Regions from separate parts of the Brevundimonas sp. TSRC1-1 genome, predicted to be linked through region 2. Evidence: predicted binding sites of a transcription regulator. Region 2 holds the regulator's gene; the other holds the start of a gene.

Region 1 (4,774 bases), on a different contig from region 2:
GTTCGGCATAGGCGGGCGCGTTCATGCGAACAGGCCGTGTACGAACCAGCGCGGCTCGTCGGTCTCGCCGTACAGCCCCTGACGGAACAGCCAGAACCGGCGGCCTTCGCGGTCTTCGACGCGATAGTAGTCGCGCGTCTTCTGATCCGGCGCGCGCCACCATTCGCCGCCGATCCGCTCCGGTCCTTCGGCGCAAGCCACCTCATGCAGCACCCGGCGCCAGCGGAAGCGCAAGGGCGAACCGTCGGGCACCTCGGCCAGGGTCTCGACCGGCTGGGGCGGGTCGAACATCTGCAAGGGGCGTAACGGCGGATCGTCAGGCGTCAGATCCGGCCAGTCCTGGGCCGCTCGCCCGACCTTCATTGTCGCCGGGACCATCCGTGCGGCGCGCTCGGGCATGTGCGACCCCAGAGGTTCGAACCGCAGCACGGCTTCAGGCCCCAGCCGCGCCGTCAGCCGGTCGATCAGGCGGCTGAAATCCTCGCCGTCCGGTCTGTCGCCGTCCAGGCTTGACTGGTCGGGTTTCAGCGTCTGGGTCTCGAGAACAGACAGCCTGATCTGATCGAAGCCGAAGCCGGGGTCCAGGGGATTGGCCAGGGCCGCGAGCCTTTCACGGAACAGACGAAGCACCGCGATCCGGTCGCGTGTGGCCCGGCCGGTCCGCACGACGATGCGTCGGACCTCGCCGTCGACGCGGTAGAAGCCCGCCTCGAAGGCCCGGCCGCCCTGGCTTGCCTGATCCAGTCGATCCGCAGTCTCGATCAACAGATCGGACAGGACGCGTTCTACATCCGCGTCATCGACGATGGGTTCGAAGAAGATGCGGTCGACGGTGATGGGCGGCGGCGGCCGGTACGGCGTGATGCGCATGTCCTCGTCACCCAGGATCCGCGCCAGCCGGGCGGAAAAATCGGCGCCGAAGCGCGCGGCTAGCGGCGCGCGCGGACGATCGTCCAGATCGGCGATCCGCTTCAGCCCCGCGCGCTGCAGGGCCTGGGTCTCGCGTTGCGAAAGTTCCAGCGCCGCGACCGGCAGCCGACGCACCTCCTGTCGATCCTGTCCCGCTTCAAACCGTCCGCCCGGCCCGAAACGGGCCAGAGCGCGCGCCGCCTGGGGCGTGGACGCCAGGGCGCTGCGGATCCCCAGGCCGATACGCCCCGCACGCTCATGCGCCGCGCGGACCAGTCCGGTTTCGTCGCCGAACAGATGGGCGCAGCCGGTCACGTCCAGCATCAGCCCATGTGGCGAATCCTCGGCGATCATGGGCGTGAACCGGCCGAAATCCTCCATCACCTGCAGCAGCAGGGCCGCATCCATATCCGGTCGATGAACAATGGTGCGCAAGGCGGGCGTTCGCGCGCGGGCGTCGGCTAGCGTCAGGCCGGGGACCAGCCCCGTTCCGGCCGCCGCCGGATCGACGGCGGCCAGCCGCAGCGCGCCGCCGATCTTCTCGACCAGGACCACAGGCCTTGGATCGGGCTCAGGCGACCCGTCTGCGGAACGGGCGCGACGCTTCAGCCGGTCGCTGGGCAGCCAGGGGAACCACAGCGCCAGATAGCGGCGCCGGTTCGCGGAACGATCGCGTGTCACGATCCCACTCCATGATCCAGGTTCTGGGCTCGCCCCCGCCGCGTCGCCGAAGCAGGGTGGCGGAAAAAGACGGTCTGCCCGGCGCTCCGCCCTCGAGCGGCGCGGACGCCACGGCGCGCACCGACCATCGGCTTTCGGCGGCGCTGGGCGCCGGAACGGCGCCAGCCCTCGCCAGGAACAGCGTCCCGTGACCACCCCCGGCCGCAAGCGCCAGCCGCCGACTGGCCGTCAGGGACAAGGCCCTGGCCTCGCCCCAGGCGCTGAGCAGCACGGCGCCCACCGCCGGTGTCCGTAACGCCTCCTCGCCGATAATGAGCAACGTCTGAATGTCGGGCGCGCGCACCAGCAGCATGTCCGACGGCGCCAGCCCCATCTCATGCAGCCCCGGTCCATGCGGCCGCCCCGCCTCCAGCCCCATCATATCGTGAAGCCCCCAGACGATGGCGCGTCCGTCCGCCGCCTGAAGCGCGGCGCCCAGGCCGAAGGCGTTGATCGCCACAGCGTCGGTCGGTGTTTCGGCGTACAGGTCATGCACTGCCCCGCGCGCCCAGCAGGAGGGAAAGACGCTGGCGTCCCGTGTCTGGCTGGGAGCAAGCGAAAGGGTGCAAGCATTGAGCGATTCAAGCCGCGTCCTCAAGGCGGCCAAACGGTCATCAGGTCCAATGTTCTCCATTTGTTCCAAATGGCGCGCGATGCCGTGCGGAGTCAAGCGGGGCGATCTGAGCCTGCGCTCCTGTTCAGCGTTCCGCCAGGCTGGCGTCCGCACCCGGCATGACGCCGCTCGCCCGGGCCGGCGCCGCTTCCAGAATTTCCGTCACAGGTTGAAGCGTGTCGCGGGCCTGGCGTGCCAGGGCCAGAACGGCGGGCGGCGCGTCGTCGGGGCTCTCGGCCACGAGGTCCATCAGGCTTTCAGCCAACTGCATCAGACGCGGCGCGGCGGCGATCAGCCGGGACTGGAATTCAATGCGCTGGGGGTCGCGGTCATATTCCGCGCCGGGCACGCGCCAGCCGCCCCAGTCGGCCGTGTCAGTGACGACGACGGGATAGGTGCCGGGCTGGGGGTGGTGCAGGCAGTCCTCTTCCGCCTGCCACTTGTTGCGGGCCCGCAGCACGCGCCAGTCGCCGACCTCGGCCCCGGCGGCGTCCGCGGCGGCCATCATCAGTTCGGCGGCGGCGAACTCACGTCCCAGGCCGACGTCGTAGGTGACGCGCACCGGCTCGTCGAAACCCTTGGCCCAGACCGGCTGAACCTTCTCGATGGTGGCCCAGGCGCCCACGCACTCGACCCAGACCTTCTGACCCTTCTGGAACTGCGCGCGCGCCATTCTGATCTCCCACCGTTCAGGGTGCAGAATGGCAGGCGCCGGTTAGCGCGTGGTGAGGGGGGAGGGTTAACGCGAGATGCTCTCCAGCGTCTCGCCGGCGTATTTCTCCTTCACCCGTGTCGACAGGTCGCCCAGCGAGATGACCCCGACGATGCGGCCATGCTTGTCCACCACCGGGGCGCGGCGAATCTGGCGCGACCCCATCAGATCCAGCACGGATTTCAGGTCGTCGGTGTCCAGCACCGTCTGCGGGTCGCGGGTGATGTATTCGACCACGGGCGCGGACGGGGCGGCGCCGGCCGCCAGGGCGCGCACGACGATGTCGCGGTCGGTGATGGCGCCGATCAACTGGTCGCCATCGGCCACGGGCACGAAGCCGAAATCCCCCTTGGCCATCCGGGCGGCGACCTCCTGAAGCGTGTCGCCGGGGCGGGCGAGGTGGACATCCTTGGTCATGACGTCGCGGATCTTCATGGGGGTCTCCTGGGGTGTAGCGTCACCGTGAAAACCCGCCGCGCACGGCGGGGTTCCGCCGCCGTGCGCCCGCTTGGCGCCGCTCGGCCTTAAGGCGCGCGGCGTTCAGGCAGGTCCCTGGCCGCGCGCACCAACTGGACGAACTCGGCCCGGTCGCCCCAGGGATCCTCGCCGCGCGCGCCCTGGGCCTGGGCCAGCACCTGATCCCAGCCGTAGTCAGCGCTCATCCATGGGGCGTTGCGGAGCTTCTGGCCGAACGCGGCGACGGCCAGGGCCCAGCGTGTGGCCTCGGGCGGCTGGGCGCCGGCGGCGCGGCTGGTCAGAGGCTGCTGGATCAATTCCGACCGGCTGCCGCCCGGCTGTTTGTAGCGGACCTGGATGAAGCCGATCTCGCCGTTCGGATCGCCGCCGCCGACACCGATCCGATTGTCGGGATAGCGGCGCTCGGGAACCTGGGTCGGGCCGCCGACCGGGGTGATCTCGTACAGGGCCGTGACGCTGGCGCCCGATCCGACCTCGCCTGCGTCGATGCGGTCGTTGGCGAAGTCCGCCTCGTTCAGCAGCCGGGTCTCATAGCCGATCAACCGCCATTCGGCGACGCGGGCGGGATTGAACTCGACCTGGATCTTGACGTCGTCGGCGATGGGGAAGGCGCCCTTGTCGAACATCGGGCCGAACAGGCGGCGCGCGTCGCGCAGATCCCCGACATAGGCCGCCACGCCGTTGCCCGCCTGGGCGATGGTCTGCATTCGTGCGTCCTGGTAGTTGCCGCGCCCGAAGCCGTAGACAGACAGATAGACGCCGGTCCCGCGCTTTTCGGCGACATAGTCTTCCAGCCGCTTGTTGTCGGTCACGCCGACGTTGAAGTCGCCGTCGGTGAACATCAGGATGCGGTTGACCTTGTCGCGGGCGAAACTGGCCTGGGCCTGGTCATAGGCGTTGGTCATCCCGGTCGCGCCGGCCGTCCCGCCCGAGGCGCGAAGGCTGGCGACGGCGCAGCGCATCTTCAGCTTCTGATCGCCGGGCGTGGGCTGCAGGGTCGTGCCCGCACCCTCGGCGTAATAGGTGACCGACAGGGTGTCCTGTGGCCGCAACCGGTCGATGGCCAGGTTCATCGCCTGTTTGGCCAGGTCCAGCTTGTCCGGGCTGCGCATCGAGCCCGAGACATCGACCAGGAAGGTCAGGTTCAGCGGCCGCTGCTCGCCCTGCGGGAGCTCATAACCCTGCAAGCCGATGTGGACGATCTGGCGGCCCCCCCTTTCGGTTCGGGGCGCCCAGGGCGAGGCGACGACGGCCGTGGTGATCGCAAACGGGCGGGCCAGGGAGGTCGGGCGGGCGTAGCCATAGTCGAAGGCGTTGATCAGCTCCTCGACCCGCACCGCGTC
Region 2 (4,774 bases):
GACGACAGTCGAGGAAGGTGAGGTCATGGGGGAAGGGTCCGTAAGCGAGGCCCTTATACGCCCCGAGACGACAAAGCCTACCCCCGGCGCGCGATTGCGGGCCTGGTTGGAGGACGAGGCTGCGGCGCAGAGGCTGAGATGGCGGCTGTGGGCGCCGGTGGCCTTTGGCGGAGGCGGGGCGATCTATTTCGCCCTGCGGTCGGAGCCGGCCTTGTGGCCGCTGCTGCTCGGGGCGATCGTCTCCGGCGCGGGCTGGCTGGCGGCGCGACGGCGGGGATGGGCGCGGCGCCTGACCTGGCCGCTGATGATGCTGGCCTGTCTGGCCGGCGGGCTGGCGGCGGCCAAGATTCGCACGGAGATGGTGGCGGCGCCCATCGCTCCAGCCCTGGGTGAAGCGACGGTGATCGAGGCCTGGGTGGTGGATGTGGACAGCCCCGGCGAAAGAGGGGCGAGGATCGTGGTCGCGCCGGTCTGGATTCGGGGGCTGGCGCCGGACCGGACGCCGGTGCGGCTCAGGGCCACGGTGCGGGGCGACCCGCCGCGGCCCGGCGAAGCGGTCCGTCTGTTCGCCATTCTCAATCCGCCGCCCGCGCCGGCCAGCCCCGGCGCCTATGACTTCGGCCGCAACGCCTTTTTCCAGGGCATGGGCGGGATCGCCTTCGCCCTGGGGGAGACGCGACGGCTCGACCTGCCGTCGGCGCCGTGGCGGCTGCGCCTGGAAATGGCGGTGAACAGCGCCCGCTACGCCCTGGCCGAAAGGATCGTGGCGCGGCTGGGCGAACGGACGGGCGGGATCGCGGCGGCCATGACCACCAGCCATGAGACCTGGATCAGCCAGGAGGACATGGACGTGATGCGGGATTCGGGCCTGGCGCACATTCTGTCGGTGTCGGGCCTGCACATGGCCATCGTCGGCGGCTTCGTCTTTTTCGCGGCCCGACTGGGCGTGGCGGCCTGGCCGTGGCTGGCGTTGCGGGTTCCCGGCAAGAAGGTCGCGGCCCTCGCCGGACTGACGGCGGTCGGCGCCTATCTGGTCGTGTCGGGCGCGCCGCCGCCGGCCGAGCGGGCCGCGATCACGGCCTCCATCGCCTTTCTGGCCATACTGCTGGATCGGCAGGCGGTGACGATGCATGGCCTGGCTGTGGCGGCCTTTGTGGTGTTGGCCATCCAGCCCGAGGCCATCGTCACGCCGGGCTTTCAGATGTCCTTTGCGGCCACGGCGGCCCTGGTGGCCCTGGTCGAGGTCTGGCCGCAGCGGATGCGAGAGATTTCGGCGCCCTGGCCGATCGTGGCGGCGCAGAGGTTCGGCGGCTGGTTGACGGCGGCGGTGGCGGCCAGCGTCGTGGCGGGACTGGCGACCGGGCCGTTCGCCATGCAGCATTTCAACCGCACGGCCATGTACGGGCTTCTGGCCAATCTGGGCACGGCGCCGGTCGCGGATTTCGTCCTGATGCCGGCTCTGGCTCTGGGAGCGGCGTTGGAGCCCCTGGGCCTTGGCGGGCCTTTCCTGGCCGTGGCGGGGTGGGGCGTCGATCTGATGCTGGCGATCGGGGGCTGGACCGCCCGTCTGCCGGGGGCGGTGCGGACAGTGGCCAGCGCGCCGGACTATGTTCTGCCCATCGCCTTTCTGGGGGTGTTGTTCGTCTGTCTGTGGCAGGGGCGGCTGAGGTGGCTGGGCCTGCCGCTGGCGGCGGCGGTGCTGGTCTGGCCGCGTGCGCCGACGCCGGATCTCTGGATCGGGGACGGCGGGACCAACGCCGCCTTTCATCACCAAGCCCAGGCGGTCGTGATCCGGCCCGGCGTGCGCGCCTTCGCCGTTGATCTGTGGTCGCGGCGGCGGGGCCTGACGACGGCGGATCGGCCGGAGGCGGGCTGGACGTGCGAGCGATCTTCCTGTCGGCCGGAGACGCCGGAAGCCGGGCCGGTCGCCCTGTGGTGGGGGCGGGACGCGCCCGACACGGATCAGATGGCCGACCTGTGTCGGGCGGCGTCCGTCGTCAGCGTGCGGGCTGCGGTCGTCGCCCTGCCGGCCTCATGCGACGGCCGTCTCGTGCTCGACGGCGTCGATTTCACGCGCGGCGGGGCGGTGGAGCTGTGGCGCGACGGAGCGGACCGCTGGAAGGCGGTGTGGACGGCCGACGTGCGCGGGGATCGCCCCTGGGCGCGTCAGCCGGATCCGGACCTCAGTGATAGCGGCGCATGAGGCCGACCAGCTTGCCCTGGACCTCGACCTGGTCGGGACCGAAGATGCGGGTCTCGTAGTTGCGGTTGGCGGGCTCCAGGGCGATGGAGCCGCCCTTGCGACGCAGGCGTTTCAGCGTGGCCTCTTCGCCCTCGACCAGGGCCACGACGATCTCGCCGTTGTTGGCCGTGTCGCCGCGACGGATGACCACCAGATCGCCGTTCAGGATGCCGGCCTCGATCATCGAATCGCCCTCGATCTCGAGGAGGTAATGATCGCCCTTGCCCAGCATGGATTCGGGCACCGACAGCCGCTCCTGCTCGTGCTGGATCGCTGCGATGGGGGTGCCGGCGGCGATCTTGCCCAGCAGGGGCAGTTCGCGGGTGTCGTTGGCGGCTGAGGCCGCAGCGGGGCGTGGCGCGCCGCCGCCGCCTTCGATGACGTCGGGCTTGAACCCGGCCCGGCCGCGCGGGGCGCCGGCGGTGGCCTGTTCAGGCAGTTTGGTCACTTCCAGGGCGCGGGCGCGGTGGGCGAGGCGGCGGATGAAGCCGCGTTCCTCCAGCGCCGTGATCAGCCGGTGAATGCCCGACTTGGACGCCAGATCCAGCGCCTCCTTCATCTCGTCGAACGAGGGGGAGACGCCGGTCTCCTGAATCCGTTCGTGGATGAACATCAGCAATTCGTGCTGCTTGCGCGTGAGCATCGCCAGGCCCTCATGAGCCCTTTCCTCGAATCGGAACGGGCCGTGAACATTGGCGATGTTCTGTAAGTGTTCCTTCCTAATGTCAACTTAACGGCGTCGCTTCACCACGCGCGTCGGGCTGAATCAGGCGGCCAGCAGCTTGCGGGTCGCGGCCTCGACGTCGGCCTGCCGCATCAGGCTTTCGCCGACCAGAATGGCCTGGGCGTGGGCGGCGGAGACGCGATCGACGTCCTCGGGCGTGAAGATGCCGCTCTCGGCGACCAGCAGGGCGCGGACGGGGCTGAGCATGGACAGGCGCTCGGTCACCTCCAGATCGACCTCGAACGTCCGCAGCGAGCGGTTGTTGACCCCGACCAAGTCTCCGCCGAGGGCGCAGGCGCGGGCCATTTCGGCCTCGTCGTGGGTTTCGATCAGGGCGTCCATGCCGAATCGTTCGGCCTCGGCCAGCAATTCGGCGGCCAGCCGATCGTCGATCATGGCCAGGATGATCAGGATACAGTCGGCGCCCAGAGCGCGGCTTTCGGCCACCTGCCAGGGATCGACCAGGAAGTCCTTGCGCAGGCAGGGCAGGGCCGTGGCGGTGCGGGCCTGGCCCAGATAGGCGTCGTCGCCCTGGAAGCTGGGGCCGTCGGTCAGGACCGACAGGCAGGATGCGCCGCCAGCCTCGTAGGCGATGGCCAGGGCGGTCGGGTCGAAATCGGGACGGATCAGGCCTTTGGAGGGGCTGGCCTTCTTGATCTCGGCGATCAGGGCGGGGCGGCCGGTTTCTTCGACGGTCCGGTCGAGGGCGGCGCGGAAGCCGCGCGGGGCCGAGGCGGCCCGGGCCAGGGCCTCGATGGCGTCCTGGGTGGTCGCGGCCTTGCGGGCGGCGACATCCTCGCGCTTGTAGGCGGCGATGCGGTCCAGGACGTCGGTCATGTGTTGTCTTCGGTATCCAGCGGCGTGGAGGTGATGCGGGCCAGACGCTCCAGCGCCTGGGCGGCCCGGCCGTCGTCAATGGCGGCGGCGGCGAGGGCGGCCCCTTCCGCGAGGTCGGTCGCCCGATCCGACACCACGAGGGCGGCGGCGGCGTTCAGCAGGACGATGTCGCGATAGGGGCCGGTCTGACCCGCCAGCAGGGCGCGCAGGGCCGCGGCGTTCTCTTCGCCGTCGCCGCCGCGGATGGCGTCGATGGAGGCGCGCGGCAGGCCGGCGTCCTCGGGCGTGACCTGGAAGCGGCGGACGGCGCCGTCCTTCCATTCCGCCACTTCCGTCGGGCCGGAGGTGGCCAGCTCGTCCAGGCCCTGGCCATGGACCGTCCAGGCGCGGGTCGCGCCCAGCCGGCCCAGGACCTCGACCAGGGGCTCGAGCAGGCGGGGGTCATAGACGCCCATGACCTGGCGTTTCGCCTGGGCCGGGTTGGACAGGGGGCCGAGCAGGTTGAAGACGGTGCGGAAACCGATCTCGGCGCGCACCGGCCCGACGTGGCGCATGGCGCCGTGATAGGCGGGGGCGAACAGGAAGCAGATTCCGGCCTCGTCCAGCGCCTTGCGCTGCTGATCCGGGCTGGCCGCCAGATTGACGCCCAGGATCGACAGGACGTCGGAGGAGCCGGATTTCGAGGAGATGGCCCGGTTGCCGTGCTTGGCGACCTTCAGGCCCGCGCCGGCCAGGACCAGGGCGGCGGCGGTGGAGATGTTGTAGGTGTGCTGGCCGTCGCCGCCGGTGCCGCAGGTGTCGATCACCTCGTACGGATGGTCCAGCGTCAGGGCGGCGTCGCGCATGGCCTGGGCGAAAGCCGCAATCTCATCGACCGTCTCGCCCCGAATCCGCAGGGCGGTGACGGCGGCGGCGACCTGGGACGGGGTCGGCTCGCCGCGCAGGCAGGCGGCGAAGAAGTCGTGCGCCTG

What was found. The regulator LexA, encoded in region 2, represses DNA repair genes until DNA is damaged. The targets are predictions, from matches to a motif close to ATGTTCNCNANNTGTTCT.
Region 1: a site for LexA is predicted at 2,253-2,270, ahead of ACP7CK_RS00275 (ImuA family protein). Genes of this name have one in related genera too.

The regions. Positions count from the first base shown of each region.
Region 1 covers NZ_JAFCXI010000001.1:57,125-61,898, forward strand. The annotation lists gene ACP7CK_RS00265 (error-prone DNA polymerase) at 1-25, opposite strand, end outside; gene ACP7CK_RS00270 (Y-family DNA polymerase) at 22-1,590, opposite strand; gene ACP7CK_RS00275 (ImuA family protein) at 1,481-2,125, opposite strand; gene ACP7CK_RS00280 (hypothetical protein) at 2,328-2,915, opposite strand; gene ACP7CK_RS00285 (CBS domain-containing protein) at 2,982-3,389, opposite strand; gene ACP7CK_RS00290 (vWA domain-containing protein) at 3,479-4,774, opposite strand, start outside.
Region 2 covers NZ_JAFCXI010000003.1:207,340-212,113, reverse strand. The annotation lists gene gltX (glutamate--tRNA ligase) at 1-27, opposite strand, end outside; gene ACP7CK_RS10960 (ComEC/Rec2 family competence protein) at 95-2,203, shown strand; gene lexA (transcriptional repressor LexA) at 2,184-2,885, opposite strand; gene trpC (indole-3-glycerol phosphate synthase TrpC) at 3,009-3,803, opposite strand; gene trpD (anthranilate phosphoribosyltransferase) at 3,800-4,774, opposite strand, start outside.